One region of the Natronocella acetinitrilica genome, then DNA from elsewhere that is predicted to be linked to it. Evidence: predicted binding sites of a transcription regulator. Region 1 holds the regulator's gene; each other region holds the start of a gene.
What was found. The regulator FliA, encoded in region 1, starts transcription of late flagellar genes. The targets are predictions, from matches to a motif close to GCTAAAGTTNNNNNNNNNNCNGCCGATA.

Region 1 (5,183 bases):
ACGGAGGCAACCATGAAGATCCAGCGTATCTTCGCGAAGGACATGCGCCAGGCCATCCGGCAGGTGCGGGATGAGCACGGGCCGGACGCGGTGATTCTCTCAAGCCGTGCGGTGGAGGGTGGTGTCGAGGTGATTTCCGCCATCGACTTCGACCAGCGGGCCATGGAGGCGAGCGTCCCCCGGGCCGAGCCGCCCCGGCGCCAGTCCACACCCGCTGCGGCCCCGATGCCGGCGCGCCGCAATGCCGCCGACGAGCCGGCCTTCGGTGCCCTGCTGCGGGAGGTCGAACAGGGCGCGCCGGTGGCGGCGGCCAGGCGTGCCGGTGGCGGCATTGATGTCCGTGTGGATGACGCGCTGGACGATGACCTGGAGCAGGCCCTGGGCAGTGCGATGGCGTTCGCAGACTCTGCGCCGCAAGCCGGCCACACTGAAACCCGTCGGGCGCCGAAGCGCGCCGCGACCACGGTTAAGGATTCCGGGCGACCGACACGGGCCAAATCGCCGGTCAACGTCGAGTGGACACAGGAGCCGGCGCTGGTGGAGATGCGGGCGGAGCTGAAAACCTTGCGCAGTCTGTTCGAGAACCAGCTGAGCCTGCTGGACTGGCAGCAATCCGAAAAGCGCCATCCGGTCCGTACCCACGTGCTGCGACGGCTCATGGAGCTTGGATTCGGTCCGGATCTGTGTCGCAAGGCCGCAGACCGTGTGGCGGAAAACGTCACGCCCGACATCGCCTTTCGTCAGGCGCTGGCAATCATCACCCGGCACACGCCGGTGGCCAGGGATGACCTGATAGATACTGGAGGCGTGGTGGCGGTGGTCGGCCCCACCGGCGTCGGCAAGACAACCACCGTGGCCAAGCTGGCAGCCCGGTTCGCGCTGCGCCACGGCCGCCAGCATGTGGCGCTGGTCAGCACCGACAACTTCCGGATCGGCGCCCAGGACCAGTTGCGCAATTTCGCCCGGATTCTCGGGGTGCCGGTGCATGCCGCCGATGATGGCGAGGAGCTCAAGCGGGTACTCGACGATCTGTCGGATCGTCGCCTGGTACTGGTTGATACCGCTGGAATGAGTCGGCGGGACCTGCGGATTGCAGACCAGTTCAAGGCGCTGCAGACGTCACATCACAAGCTGCGCAGCTACCTGGTGATGTCTGCCGGTACGCAGCTGGCGAGTCTCGATCAGACGGCGCGGACGTACAAGCGCATGGGCCTGGCCGGCTGCATCATCACCAAGGTGGACGAGGCGGCTGCCCTGGGCCCGGCCCTGACAGTGATGCTGCGTCACCGGCTGGCGGCAGCCTATCTGGGTGTGGGGCAGCGGGTACCGGAGGATTTGCAGCCGGCCCGCAGTGATAGACTCGTTCAGCAGGCGGTGGACATCGTTCGCGACACCGACGTCGAGGTCGAGGATGAGCACATGGCCATGGTCTTCGGTGGTGGGCACTAGTCGTTCAGGTGCAGGGCACGTGCGTGCCCATGAACATCAACACAAGTATCGAACAGGGGTGGGGACGAGTGGATCAGGCAGCAGGGTTGCGGCGCATGGCCAAGGCCAGACCAGTCCAGGTCATTGCAGTGACCAGCGGCAAGGGTGGCGTTGGCAAGAGCAGTGTATCGGTCAACCTCTCGGTTGCGCTGGCGCGCTCCGGACGCCGGGTCATGCTCATGGACGCGGACCTGGGGCTTGCCAACGTGGACGTCCTGCTGGGCCTCACGCCGCGGTACAACCTGTCCCACGTGATCGAGGGGCAGGTGACCCTGGAAGAGGTACTCATGGAAGGCCCCGAGGGGGTGATGATCGTCCCGGCATCCTCCGGCACCAAACGCATGGCGGAACTGGGCCCGGCGGAGAACGCGGGTCTGATCCGCAGTTTCAGCGAGTTGAGCCAGGACGTCGATTACCTGATTGTCGACACTGCCGCAGGCATTGCCGATAGCGTCATCAGTTTTGCCCGGGCGGCACGGGAAGTGATCGTGGTGGCCTGTGACGAACCATCCTCCATTACCGACGCCTATGCCCTCATCAAGGTCCTGAACCGCGACTATCACGTGCCCCGCGCCCACCTGGTCGCCAATATGGTCAGTGGCGGCAGACAGGCCCAGGAACTGTTCGAGAAGCTGGCGCGGGTCTGTGACAAATACCTCGACGTGACCCTGTCCCTGCTCGGCGGTATCCCCATGGACGAGAGCCTGCGCAAGGCAGTGCAGCGCCAGCGGGCCGTGGTTGCCATGTATCCGGGCAGCCCTGCGGGTAAGGCCTTTGCCGACCTGGCGCGTCGGGTCGACCAGTGGCCCATGCCTGCCGGTCCGGAAGGGCACCTTGAGTTTTTCGTCGAGCGCCTGGTGCAGGTGAGTGGCAAGAGCGGCGAGTGGCAAGCATGAAGATGCCAGCGAAAGCTTATCAGCAGGTTGCCGCCCAGGTGGAGCAGGATTTGGTAGTGCAGCATGCACCGCTGGTCAAGCGCATCGCCCATCATCTCATGGCCCGGCTGCCGGACTCCGTGCAGGTGGACGACCTGATACAGGCCGGCATGATCGGTCTGCTGGAGGCCTCCCGCCAGTTTGATGCCTCCCAGGGGGCCAGCTTCCAGACCTATGCCGGTATCCGCATCCGTGGCGCAATGATTGATGAAATCCGCCGACTGGACTGGACGCCGCGTTCCGTGCACCGCAAGGCTCGGGAAGTCGCCCGTGCCATCCGCGAGATCGAGCATCGTACCGGGCGTGATCCCCGGGACAGCGAAGTCATCGAGGCCATGGGCATCAGCGCCGAGGAGTACCACCAGATCCTGCGGGATTCCTCCACGGCACGGCTTTTCAGCATTGATGATGACGAGTCCGAGGGTCGGGAACCGGCGGCGGATGTGGCGCAGCCACTGGACGCCCTGCAGGACGAAAATTTCCAGCATGCCCTGGCGGACGCTATCCGCGGCTTGCCCGAGCGCGAGCAATTGGTGATGTCTCTCTACTACGAGCAGGAACTGAATCTCAAGGAGATCGGCGCCGTGCTCGGTGTGAGTGAATCCCGCATCAGCCAGATTCATGGACGCATTGCCCTCAAGTTAAGGGCCCACCTTGCCGATTGGATAGAGTGACCGATCTCTCGAATTCGGTGGCGCAAGTGCCGAATTTTGGGCAGTAATCGGCAGAACATGAGGCCGCGCGCGTCCATCCTTCCCTAGGTGGTTCGCCGTGCCCCGCCGCGAGCCGCACTGCGCATAAAGACCATAGAAGGTGACTGAAAGTGAGTCTCGACAAGAACATGAGAATCCTGATCGTGGACGATTTCTCCACGATGCGGCGAATCATCAAGAACCTGTTGCGGGACCTGGGCTACAACAACACCGCCGAGGCGGATGACGGCAACAGTGCGCTTCCGGTCCTGAAAAAAGGCGGGTTCGATTTCCTCATTACGGACTGGAACATGCCTGGCATGACCGGCCTGGACCTGCTCAAGTCAGTGCGCGCTGAGCCCGAGTTGCGGGATCTTCCCGTACTGATGGTGACCGCCGAATCCAAGCGTGAGCAGATCATCGAGGCGGCTCAGGCCGGCGTCAACGGCTACATCGTCAAGCCATTTACCGCCAATACCCTGCGGGAGAAGATCGACAAGATCTTCGAGCGCATCGAGGCGGGGAGCTAGGCCTCCGATGAGTGATCAGGAAAGTGCCAATCAGCGGATGCTCGTGACCGCCAGACAACTGGTGGAACGCCTGGAATCCGGCGACGAGGTGGGCGTTGATGATCTGGTCGAGGAGCTGACTCATATCAGGGAGACGGAGCTCTTTCGCGAACTCGGGCAACTGACCCGCGAACTCCACGAGGCTCTAAAGGCTTTCAAGAGCGACTCCCGCCTGGCTGCCGTTGCCGAAGAGATTCCCGACGCCCAGGACCGGCTGAATCACGTGATCGACATGACCGAGCAGTCTGCTCATCGCACCCTGAACGCCGTGGAGGAAAGCCTGGATCTGGTCAACGGCTTGGCAGAGGGCGGTCAGGGCCTGCGTCAGCGCTGGCAGCAGTTTCGTGCCAGAGAGCTGTCGGCGGACGAATTCCGCATATTGAGCCGCGATCTCGAGGCGTTTCTCGATCGCGTCGGGGAAGAGGGTGGCAGGGTTCAGAGCCACCTCACCGATGCATTGATGGCCCAGGATTACCAGGATCTCACCGGACAGATAATCCGCCGGGTCATCAACCTGGTGCAGGAAGTGGAGAGTGGACTGGTCTCGCTGATCTCCATTTCCGGGCGCAGGCAAGGCGAAGAAAAGGATCAGTCCGGCGCGTCGCGCCAGAAGGCTGCGACGCCCGATCTCGAAGGTCCGCAGATTCCGGGCAAGGAGTCGTCGACCGCCGTGAAAGGACAGGATGAAGTGGATGATCTGCTTTCCAGTCTCGGCTTCTGAGCCGCTGGCCGGAAAGCTGGCATAACCAGACAGGTGCGACATGAGCATCGATACGGACGACGATATTGTTCAGGATTTCCTTGTGGAATCACGGGAAATCCTCGAGACCCTGGGTGGGCAGCTCGTGGAGCTGGAGCAGCGCGGCGATGACGCCGATCTGCTGAATGCGGTTTTTCGAGGGTTTCACACCATCAAGGGCGGCGCTGGCTTTCTCGGGTTGTCGCCACTTGTGGACGTTTGCCACCGTACTGAAGACCTCTTCAACCTGTTGCGCAACGGCGAACGGCAGGTCACCCCCGAATTGATGGACCAGGTGCTCCAGGCGCTGGATGTGGTGAACGGCCACTTCGATGCGCTGGAGCGGGGCAAACAACTTGAGCAGGCGCCGGAAGGCTTGCTGCGGGCACTGGAAGAACTCATCGAACACGGCAGCCTGCAGGGCGGAACCTCCGCGCCGGAGCCGACCAGGAAACCCGGCGGCGGTGATGACATCAGCGATGACGAGTTCGACGCCCTGCTGGATGCCCTGGATAACGAGCAGAAACAGAAACCATCCTCATCAGTGCAGGCAACAGAATCCGAGGAGAGGAGCCCCGAGACGGACTCCTCGGACAGCGGTGACATGAGCGAGGAGGAATTCGACGCCATCCTCGACCAGCTGCACGGCAAGGGGCGTCATGGCGGCGTTCCGGAGGCGAAAGTGGGTGCGCCGAAAGCCGCCCGTGAGGCTGCCAATGGCGATGACATCAGCGATGACGAATTCGAGTCCTTGCTGGAC
Region 2 (5,183 bases), on a different contig from region 1:
TGGAAGACTGATCCCGATCGCAATGCAGCAGGCCCAGTGTCGGACCGGTGTCTCGTGGGAGTGATTGCCCGGACAAGGGGCTGGTTCTGACAACCGGGCTCGGGAAGGACCAGCCGCAAAGATTCACCCCGGTGCCATCTGCACCCTCAAGAGGCAGATTCTCCCAACGGCCGTCCCGACCCAGCAGCCGGAAATCGGCTAACTCGTCGGCCAGCGCCGGCAGCACCTGCACGTCGTGATTGCCTGCCACGGCGGCCACCTTGATGCCGGCGGCGTGCAGCCTTTGCACCGCCCGCCGCAGCTCGCCATAGGCTTCGAAGAAGTCGTCTTCCTGTTCCACCACATCGCCGGCGAAGGCCACCACATCAACGCTGCGCGCGATGGCAGTATCCACCAGATGATTCAGGGCGGCCGCGGGTGAGAGCGGACGACTCGCCTCGGGGCTCCGCAGGAACTCCGGTAATCCTCCGGGGCGGCGACCCAGGTGCAGGTCGCCGACGGCGAGCAGTTTCAAGGGCATGCAAACAATCCAGATCCATCAGTGCCCGCCTAGTGTACCCCGTCGTTAATCCTGTAACATTCAGCGGGTCGGAAAGCGCTTAGCTGCAAGGCAGAGCTCGCCGGGAATGCTTATTGCCTTTCCAAGAGGCCTAACGCCGCAGATGAGCGCTTTCCGGCTCGCCCTTCGGGAGTGCGTCTGAGTCGACATTGCGGTGTTGCGCCCCTTGTAAAGGGCTGGCCATTCACTGCGGGTCGCGCCTTGCCCTGTCGGCTCAGTCACACTCTGAATGCTACAGGATTAACAACGGGGCACACTAGCTTACCTGAACATCGACCGGGCCCGGGAGACACTAGATTCGAAACCGCTGGAGTTCCTGGGTGACCCCGGTGACTGCTTTGGCGATTTCGTTGGCTGAGCGGGTGGAGGCCTTGGCCCGTTCCCTGTTGCTGGCCGCCGTCACGTCGATATCCGCGAGGCGGCGGTCGATCTCGTCGGCCACCTGGCTCTGCTGTTCCGCTGCGGCGGCGATTTCGATACTGGTCCGGGAAATCCTGGAAACCCGTTCGATGGCCTCGTCGAGTGCGCCGGATGCGGTCTGCATTTCATCGGCGCTGCGGGAGGAATCTCTCACCCCATCCAGCATGGTCGCCGTGCTCTGGGCGGTTTCTTCCTGCAGTTGCCTGATCAGCGTTTCTATCTCGCCGGCGGAGGTCTGGGTCTGGCGGGCCAGGTTGCGCACCTCGTCCGCCACCACGGCAAAACCACGACCATGTTCGCCCGCCCGGGCCGCCTCGATAGCCGCGTTAAGGGCGAGCAGATTGGTCCGTTCGGTGACCTCACGGATCACCCCCACCACCACACCGATGTTCTGGCTGCGATCCTCGAGGCGCTGAATCTGCTCGCTGCTGTCCCGGAGCCGCTGTGCGAGTTCGGCGATCACCTTGTTTGCTCGTTGGACGGTGCTTCGAACATCGCCGAGTAGCTGATCCGTCTCCTCGGTGGCGCCGGCCATGTCGGCAGTATTGCGGGCCACTTCCTGAATGGATGTGCTCATCTCCGTGACTGCGGCGGCCAGTTCCGTGGTGCGAGTGGATTGCTCTGCCGCGCTCTCCGACGTTTCTTCCGATCCGCGCTGTACGTGCCGACCGAGTTCCCCAAGGCGCGTCATCACCCCTGACACGCTGCGTAAAGTGGTCTGTATATGCTCCAGGGACGTGTGCATACCCACGGTCGCGGAGCCTGTGGGGTTCGGAAAGCGATACTGCAGATCGACGGTGCCACCATCCCGCAGGTTGGTCGCAATCTGGTTGAGTTCGGCTCCCTGCAGGGCGTCACGTCGAAAAGTCAGGGACAGATACACGAGCACCAGCGTCTCGAAAACCACGTAGGCGGCGTGGATCAGCACGATGCCAAGACCCATCTCGGCTCCCGGCGGGAAAGCGTAGACCGGCGCTCCGGCAAGCTGCAGGTGATGAAAAACCAGGTGGTGAACCGCGATCACCCCGGCAGCAACGACAATGGGCAGCCAATCGCGATAGACCAGCAGGAATGCCAGCAGCACGAAAATACCGAAGTGCAGCTCCAGCATGCCCTGTGTCTGGTGGATGGTCAGCCCCGCCAGCACCATGTAGGCGACACCCACACTGATGCGGGTGATGCGGGCGCCCGGTGCCAGTCGAGCCAGTGCCGTGGGAATGGCGGCAGCCGGGAATCCGGCCACAAACCAGGCGAACCAGGTCCCGTGCTCGGTCGCCAGCAACAGCGACCCGAAAGCGATCATCCACAAGACGACCACGGACAGGCGGTCTCCCCGCCGGTACAGTTCGGACAGATCGTGATGGCCTGAGTCGACGAGCGCGGCGCGCATGGGACAGGTTCTCCAAGGAAGAGATTAGAGTCTAAATGGCCCCGGTCGGGACGACCGTGAGCTACTCCACGTTATCGGCGAGCGTCGGTCATTCATTAGCCGCATCATCGATTGCGGGAACGACTTATCGCCGGCACCGCCGAACGTGTGTTCAAGCCGGCGGATATCATCGAGTGGGACAACCACGCGTTCAAGGGCGAGACACGCTACTCGCTGGTGGAGATCGACGACCGTGAGGCGGTCCATGCCCAGTGCACGGACGATACTGCTTCCGGGCTTTTCCTCCGGGAGGAGATCGATCTCGAGGCCACCCCGATCATTTTTTTGTTTCCACGAGGCGTGGAAATAAAAAAAGCGCTGCAATGAGCAGCGCTAATAGGGACATCGATCAGTGTCTCCTTAAGGAAGTGGGGAAGACTGCAGCGCTTCCTTATCGCTCCCGGAATTTTTCCTGCTCTACTTTCATGTATTCAACCAGCGCTGCGAGATCTTCTGAATCCCAGGCCAATGGTTCGGCAGCCATTGGGGCAACCATGCAGATCTGGATCATTTCGTCCAGATGAACTTCAGTCATGCCGAAGTCCGTAAGTGCCATTCCCACTCGGTGAGGAAACGGCTGGGCGAAGGTATCTGCATAACCGGAACTCGCCATATGGCAGGTGGCACAAGCCATACCGTTGGTCGACAGGCTGTTGTCGTAGAAAAGCTCTTCGCCTCTTGCCAGCAGTGCCGCCTGTTCACCTTCATAGGGTTGATAGTCGGCGGGACGCGCAACGGCGTCACGCAATTCGGCGGATGCTTCGCCTTCAGCTTCCCCTTCAGCCTCACCCTCGGCCTCTCCCTCAGCCTCTCCCTCAGCCTCGCCTTCGGCCTCTCCCTCAGCCACCGGCTGAATCAGTGCTGATAGCCTTGATGATTGTTGCTCGATCAGCTCCGCCGCACCTAAGCTCGCACTTGAGCCGTAAACGGCCACCAACAGCAATGGAGCGGAGGCAACGACGCCGCAGGACAAGGCACTTAACAGGTGTTGTCGTTTTTCTGCTCTCTCGGTCATGCGATGCCCTCCCAGGCTTTTGGTTGTACTCAACTTAAAAAGTCTAGGTGCCGGCTCTCATACCGGTAGTTGGGGAATCTACGTAGGCAGGTCCATGCAATCACGAATCGTACAAGCGCGACTTCAAGGACGTCGTCTTGCGCAGGATCTTTTCGTTTTTTATCAAGGTGACTAAGTCGATGCTCGTTTTCTGCCGGTGAAAACGTCGCCGGCAGCCAGCGGTCGCGGTTGAGCGGCTCCATCGCCCTGATCAAGACTCTGCCGATAATCCTGAGTTGATTTTGCGATACCCACCCCACTGGGAACCCTTGATCCTGCAACGGTTGCGAGTATCCGTATCAGCGCCAGGTGGTGGGTGGTGTGGCTGGCCAGAAAGGACAGTTCCCGCTCCATGGTCGAATCAAGATGGACGCGGCGCTTCTGGCCGGAAATGGTCACAGTCTCAGGCATGCGCACACGGGAAGGACCGCTACCCTGCGCCAGTTGCTGTAGTTCCTGACTTATTTCGTCGATTCGAAACAGCGCGAATGAGGGAGCGGTCTCGACACTGGAACCCCGCGTGCGGTTCTCATAGTCGACCGTCGTGCAGTCTCTCAAGAGGGACTCATAGTGGTTGAGCACGTGTCGGACCTGCTCACCGATGCTGCCGCTACCAAGATCGGGATGCTGGCGCTGAAAGGTGCTGCTCGACGTCTGAGTGATCAGCGTGCGTAGCTGTGACAGGAGGTTGATGTTTTCCGCAATCAGTGCCCGACGGGACTCATCCATTGTCTGCTCCATGCTAGTTTCGGGACACAAGGCAATAGGCTCTTTCAAAGCCTACGTGAACAGCCATGGAGCGGTATGCGCGATTCTACGTATCCTAGGGACGCGCTGAAATATTCACGCCGCCGCGCGCCGCGCCTGGCATCACGAAAAATCTGTGTGTAACGCGACGGTGTGAATACTTCAGCGCGTCCCTAGGGGTTTTTCCGAATGTTGCTGTGCCCTCTGTGGCCGTTACGCTTTCGTCCATGAATCGGCGAAGCGAAAAGCCCCAGGGGAGGGCAAACATGCAAGACGCAACGGTCAATGTCACCGTCTACCGCTGGGCAGGCGCCTGGGGGCCTTTTCGGGTCAGGATTCCCTGCGGCGAATGTTCGCTGACGAAAGACGTTATCGAGGACACGCTTGCATCCGAACTGGCGGATGTGCCAGTACGCCTATCCATGCGGGACTGGTTAAGCGAGTGGTGGCGACCGCTGAGAGCCGGCGGCTGGCATGCGCCGATCGTGATGGTGGATGGCCGTGTTGTCAGTCAGGGTAATGCGCTGAACCGCGGCGTGTTGACCCAGGCTGTTGTCCAGGCGCACGCCCGCAAATCCCGGCTTGCCGGCAATCACGTCTATGGAAAGGCGTCCTGCCCGCATTGCCATCGGGCGTGCGGCTATCTGAAAGATGCTGGCCTGGATTACACCTACCATGACGTTGTCCGTGAGCCGCGGGCGCTCTATGCCATGCTCGCCAGGGTCAAGCCGATCGTCGGTGCCAAGACCCCGATTACCGTTCCGCAGATCTGGATCGATGGACATTACATCGGCGGCGCGGACGCCTTGTCTCATCTGCTCGATCGGGAAGTGACGCCCAATTTCGATCGGGGCCAGTGCTCGTTGTCGCCGGGCGATGGACTGAACGACGGACAGTACGTTTAAGGAAGCGCTTCCTTAAGTCAAGCTGGGCACCGGCCCATTCGTCATTCCTATGGCAATGCTGCCCTGCGG
Region 3 (5,183 bases), on a different contig from region 1:
AAGCGATAGAACAGCCCCGACGACTGAATGCGCCGGGTTGTGCCCTCGTCGTCGATTTCCGGGTCCTTGTAGGACAGCGAGCGCTCGAACCCCAGCTCGAACAGCCAGCGCCCTTCCCGTTCGGTGGTGAGGTAGGCCCGATAGGTGATCTGCAACGCGCCGGATTCCCCGGCGGCACCATCATCCCCGTACCATTGGTTGCCGTAGGCAAGCCCGACCCCCCAGCGGTGCTCGACATCCGGCGTCACCGGTTCAAGCTCCACGGGCTCGATACGGAGTTCATCAGCAGTCACCGGCATGGCGGCCAGCAGCAAAAAAAGCAGGCAGGCGAATCGGCTCGGCATGGGGCCCCTCGGTTTCGTGAGCCGCCAGTTTAGACGATGGTGTCGTTCCGGGGCATACCCGCGGGCAAAGGGGCCAGATACTGGACGGGGCAGGGGTTACGGTTTCGCCGGTTGTGGGTTGCGGTGCGTTACGCGCTGCGCGCTAACAGCACCCTACGGCGGGCATGGTCATGCATAGTAGAATCGCGCCAAGCCAGGGGACGCAGCAGGGTTGCCCAAGGAGTGGGCTTCGTTATCGATAAGGATGTCACCATGTCATTTTTGAAACGCTTGTTGACCACCTTCCGCGCCAGGGCCGTCGCCGGCGAGCGGCCAATTGAGGACGACGAGCCCAGTCCTGCCATGCTTGACGGCCGCAGACACCTTGCGCGCGTTCGTGAAAACAACACCAAACTGGTTACCGCGGTCGACCGCCTGCAGTCGGAGGCCCAGCGCTGGGAGGATCGGGCCAGGCGCTTCGCCGCCAGCGACGAACCCAAGGCTCTGGCCTGCGTTCAGCGCCGCAACAGCGCTCAACGTCGGGCCGATAAGGCGGCGGCAACCCTGCGCGAGCATCGCCAACTTGAGCGATGCCTGGAGGAGGAAATGCGGCAGTCCATGAGCGAGATGGGCGTTGATCGTGCCAAACATGTAAGCGTCGCGGCGCAGGGGTGGGAGATCCGGATCGCGGCGGCCGAAATCCGCATCGGAGCACTGCACGGCAAGTCGCTCTCGCGAACGGGCCACGAGCGGGAAGAATCGGAGTGCGTGTTGCGCAGGGATCTTGCCGCGTTGCTCAAGGGGTAAGACACCGGTTCACCGTGTTCCGAGTGAACGTTGTTGGGTTTTTTGCGGTTGTGGGTTGCGGTGCGTTACGCGCTTCGCGCTAACAGCACCCTACGGCGGGCAGGGCGCACCGCCGTGGGCACGGCCTCGTAGGGTGTGTTAGCGCTTGCGCGTAACGCACCGCGTCAACGCCGGGCACGCGGCACGGGACTAAATCCTGAACTGCTTCACCAGGGCGCTCAGCCGTTCCGCCAGCTTCGCCAGCTCTTCGCTGGATGATGAAGTCTGGTCGGCAGCCTGGGCCGTTTCGTCGGAGACGCCGCGGATGGTCTCGACACTGCCGGAGATGTCGTTGGTCACCGCCGACTGCTCTTCCGCCGCGCTGGCGATCTGGGCATTCATGTCGTTGATGATGCGGACCTGCTCCTCGATGCGCTCCAGCGCGCTCCCAGCGGCGGCGGCGTGTTCCACCGTCTTCTGGCCCTGCTCGCCGCTTTCGCGCATCACGCCGATGGCGCCCCGAGTGCCCTTCTGCAACTTCTCGATGAGCTCCTGAATCTTGACGGTGGAATCCTGGGTCTTCTTCGCCAGGTCCCGCACCTCGGAGGCCACCACGGCGAAGCCACGCCCCTCCTCCCCGGCACGGGCAGCCTCGATGGCGGCGTTCAGGGCCAGCAGGTTGGTCTGCTCAGCCACGGCCTGGATCACGTCGACGACCTCGGTGATGTTCTCGGCCTCGTTGCCCACCTGGTCGACAGTGCGCTGGCCTTTTTCAACGGCCTCCACCAGGGCGTTGATGGCCTCCACGGTCTGCACCACCACCCGGCGCCCGTCGGCGGCGGACTGATTGGCCTCTTCCGCGGCGGTGGATGCATCCGTCGCATTGCGGGCGATCTCCTGCACCGTGGCCGTCATCTGGTTGATGGCCGCCGCCACCTGCTCGGTCTCACCCCGTTGCCGGGCCGTGCCCTGGTTGGTCTGGTTGGTGACGGCTGACAGCTCTTCCGCCGCGCTGGCAAGCTGGCTGGTCTCGCTGTTGATGGTGCCGATCACCTTTTGCAGGGTCTCGACGAAGCGGTTGATGTTGCCACCCAGTTCACCCACCTCGTCCCGGGTGGTCACCTCCACCCGGCGGGTGAGGTCGCCGTTGCCGGCGTCCATGTCATCCACCAGATCACCGAGGAAGGCATTGGTCCGCACCAGCGGCTTGACGTAGCCCCGGGTCAGCACCCAGGCCACCACGGCGCCGATCAACAGCCCCGCCACCACCAGCGCAAGGATCACCACCTGGGCCTGGGCGCCGGTCTGGGTCACCGCCCCGGCCACGGTGTTAAGGTCACCGACGGCGCTCTGCTGGAACTCCCGCACCAGGTCGATCATCGCCGGGCCGATTACGTTCAGTTCCTCGCGTACCAGCAACGAGGTCTGGGTCACCGCCGCGCTGAGGTCGTTCATGGCCTCGCCGTAGTCCTGCCAGAGCTGGACCAGTTCGGCGATGTCGCCGGCAATGTTGCGGTCGGTCACGGCGGCGGAAAGCTGCTGCAGGCTGGTTTCGGCGTTGCCGTAGCGCATCTGCGCCAGGTTGAAGCGACCGCTGTCGCCGGTGCTGGTGTACTCGATCACACTGGTCTGGGTGCCGGCGACCTGGCTGGCGACGGCACCCGCAAGGCGGGTTTCCTCCAGCCGTCCCGCACGGACCAGGGCATTGATGACGTCTTCAATGACGAACTCGACGTCCATCACCACCGGCTGCAGCCGGCGCATGGCAATGTTCTGCGCCTCCATGGCGGCGGGCACGACGTCATCACGGAACACATCGCCAAAGCGCTGGTGCTGGTCAGCGAATCGGTCAAGAATCTCGCCGCGGGCAGGGTCCTGGATCATCTGCCGGGCGTTGGCGAGGTTCGCTTCCACCTCCTCCCGCGCGGTGCCCCACAGATCCCCCATGTAGTCGGCGCGATGACCGAGGAACTCGGTAGCCGCCATGCGCTCGCGATAGACGCTGTTCAGCAACTCGGTGGCAATCTCGCTGGCGGGGGCCAGGTTACCGGAGACGGTCTGCATGTCCCGGTTAACGCCCTGCTGCACCACCAGCGCGGTGCCGCCGATAACCAGCATGATCAAAACCAGCACGGCCGGGGCGACCAGCGCCTTGACCATGATTCCCAACCGACCGAATACGTTCGGAAGCGACCGCATTGAATACCCCCAACCTGCCACCCTGACGATCGGCATCCCTGCCGCGCCCATGTCTGACCGACGATCTTGCCCGCCCGTCCAATGGGCGAACCTGTCTTGTAATGTCGTGGATTCTAGGCGCGCCGTCCGCGGCGGAGATTGACGCGGTTCACGGAACTGGCATGCGCCCCTCCAGAATGGGTATCGACCAGACACGCATTCCCTTGAGCGCACTCAACATACCCCTGCGTGTGTTCGCTCGCGTACAGATGTGCGGGAGATGACATGCCTAACCTGTTCCAAGGGTGCGCGGAGCACCTCCACACAAGCACAGAGGCTGGACGCCCGGATATCGTGGCGGGGAGGGTGGGGTGAATAAACAATCGTTTGTGAAGTTTGCGGTTTTCCTGGCGTCGATTTCTTCGATATTGCTGCTGGCTGGCTGTTTTGGATCCAGCGGATCCGGTGGATCCGGCAGCGGAGGCTCAAACGGTGGTGAAGGCCCTACGGTCACCACCCCTGCGCCGCCCGCCCGTGAGCATGACACACGCATCACGGAAGGGTACTACCGCCTGGTTCTCGAGGACCTGCCCTTCGACCCCATCGGCGATCCCGCGAGCACCGACCGCTGGTGGGGTGAACTCGATGGCGTGGGTTACCGCATCGAGGTGCCGGACCACTGGAACGGTGCCTTGGTCGTCTATGCCCATGGCTATCGGGGCGACGAGCGCGAATTGCGCGTCGACAACCCCGAGATACGCCCCTACCTCATCGAGAACGGATACGCCTGGGCGGCATCCGCCTATGCGGCAAACCACTACGATGTGCGCTCCGGCCTTGAGAACAGTAATGCACTGGCGCTGAACTTCACGAAGATCGCCGCCGAGCGCGGCAGGGAGATCGAAGAGCCAGTCCGGCATTACATGATCGGGCAATCCATGGGTGGGCACATTGCCGGTGCGGCCCTGGAGGCCGAAACGCTCTCCAAGGCCAACAACCCCCTGCTCTACGATGGCGCGCTGTCCCTCTGTGGCGTGATGGGGGATGCGGAGATTCTCGACTACTTCACCGCCTACAACCTGGCAGCCATGCAACTGGGCGGCGTCCCCGCCGACAGCTTCCCCGTCGCCGATGGCGAGAGCCGCGTGGAAACATTCAAGGAAGCCTTGTGGGTGGATTACGACGCCGATATCGGCGCCCTGACCGCTGAAGGCGAGAAGCTTCGAGCCATTCTGATGAATCTCTCCGGCGGTGAGCGGCCAACTTTCAATGAGGCCTTCTCGGACCCGATCAGCGGCCGCAGGGAACTGGATATCCTGCATGGATACGCTGACAACGACGGCACCGCGTACGGCATTCTCGCGCAGAACATCGTCGACACGAGATCGGTGGATTACCGCTTTGAGACCGCCCCCGGCGCCACACGGACCACGGCCGAGAATCAGTTCAATAACCTGATCCTGCGGGTATCACCGAGCAGTGACGCGAATCCGGCGCAGGACGATGGATTGCGGTGGATCCCCAGGCTGCGCGGGGAGTTGAACGCCCCAATGATTACCCTGCATACCCTGGGGGACCTCTGGGTGCCGTTTTCCATGCAACAGATCTATGCCCAGCGGGTGAAGGACCAGGGCTACGCTGATTTGCTGGTGCAACGGGCGATTCGCGCGGTGGGCCATTGCGACTTCACCTACGAGGAACAGGTGACCGCATTCTCCGATCTGGTGGACTGGCACATGGAGAATGTCAAACCCGACGGGGATGACGTACTCGACGCGGCTACGGTGGCCAGCCCCGACTACGGTTGCGGTTTTACCATCGACGGCGGCGATGAGGCATTTCCCTGCCCCTGAGGCGACGCTGACCTGAGAGTGCGACAACGTACCGACGTTCCAG

Region 2: a site for FliA is predicted at 2,442-2,469, ahead of J2T57_RS18075 (methyl-accepting chemotaxis protein). Genes of this name have one in related genera too.
Region 3: a site for FliA is predicted at 3,490-3,517, ahead of J2T57_RS05450 (methyl-accepting chemotaxis protein). Genes of this name have one in related genera too.

Annotation. Positions count from the first base shown of each region.
Region 1 is NZ_JALJXV010000006.1:215,615-220,797, reverse strand. It holds gene flhF (flagellar biosynthesis GTPase FlhF) at 13-1,449, shown strand; gene J2T57_RS13540 (MinD/ParA family protein) at 1,479-2,384, shown strand; gene J2T57_RS13535 (RNA polymerase sigma factor FliA) at 2,387-3,097, shown strand; gene J2T57_RS13530 (chemotaxis response regulator CheY) at 3,265-3,645, shown strand; gene J2T57_RS13525 (protein phosphatase CheZ) at 3,653-4,405, shown strand; gene J2T57_RS13520 (chemotaxis protein CheA) at 4,446-5,183, shown strand, end outside.
Region 2 is NZ_JALJXV010000009.1:195,373-200,555, forward strand. It holds gene J2T57_RS18070 (metallophosphoesterase family protein) at 1-520, opposite strand, end outside; gene J2T57_RS18075 (methyl-accepting chemotaxis protein) at 852-2,369, opposite strand; gene J2T57_RS18080 (DUF3047 domain-containing protein) at 2,481-2,735, shown strand; gene J2T57_RS18085 (c-type cytochrome) at 2,800-3,423, opposite strand; gene J2T57_RS18090 (hypothetical protein) at 3,595-4,203, opposite strand; gene J2T57_RS18095 (glutaredoxin domain-containing protein) at 4,476-5,114, shown strand.
Region 3 is NZ_JALJXV010000002.1:462,332-467,514, forward strand. It holds gene J2T57_RS05440 (hypothetical protein) at 1-344, opposite strand, end outside; gene J2T57_RS05445 (hypothetical protein) at 597-1,130, shown strand; gene J2T57_RS05450 (methyl-accepting chemotaxis protein) at 1,320-3,308, opposite strand; gene J2T57_RS05455 (hypothetical protein) at 3,659-5,140, shown strand.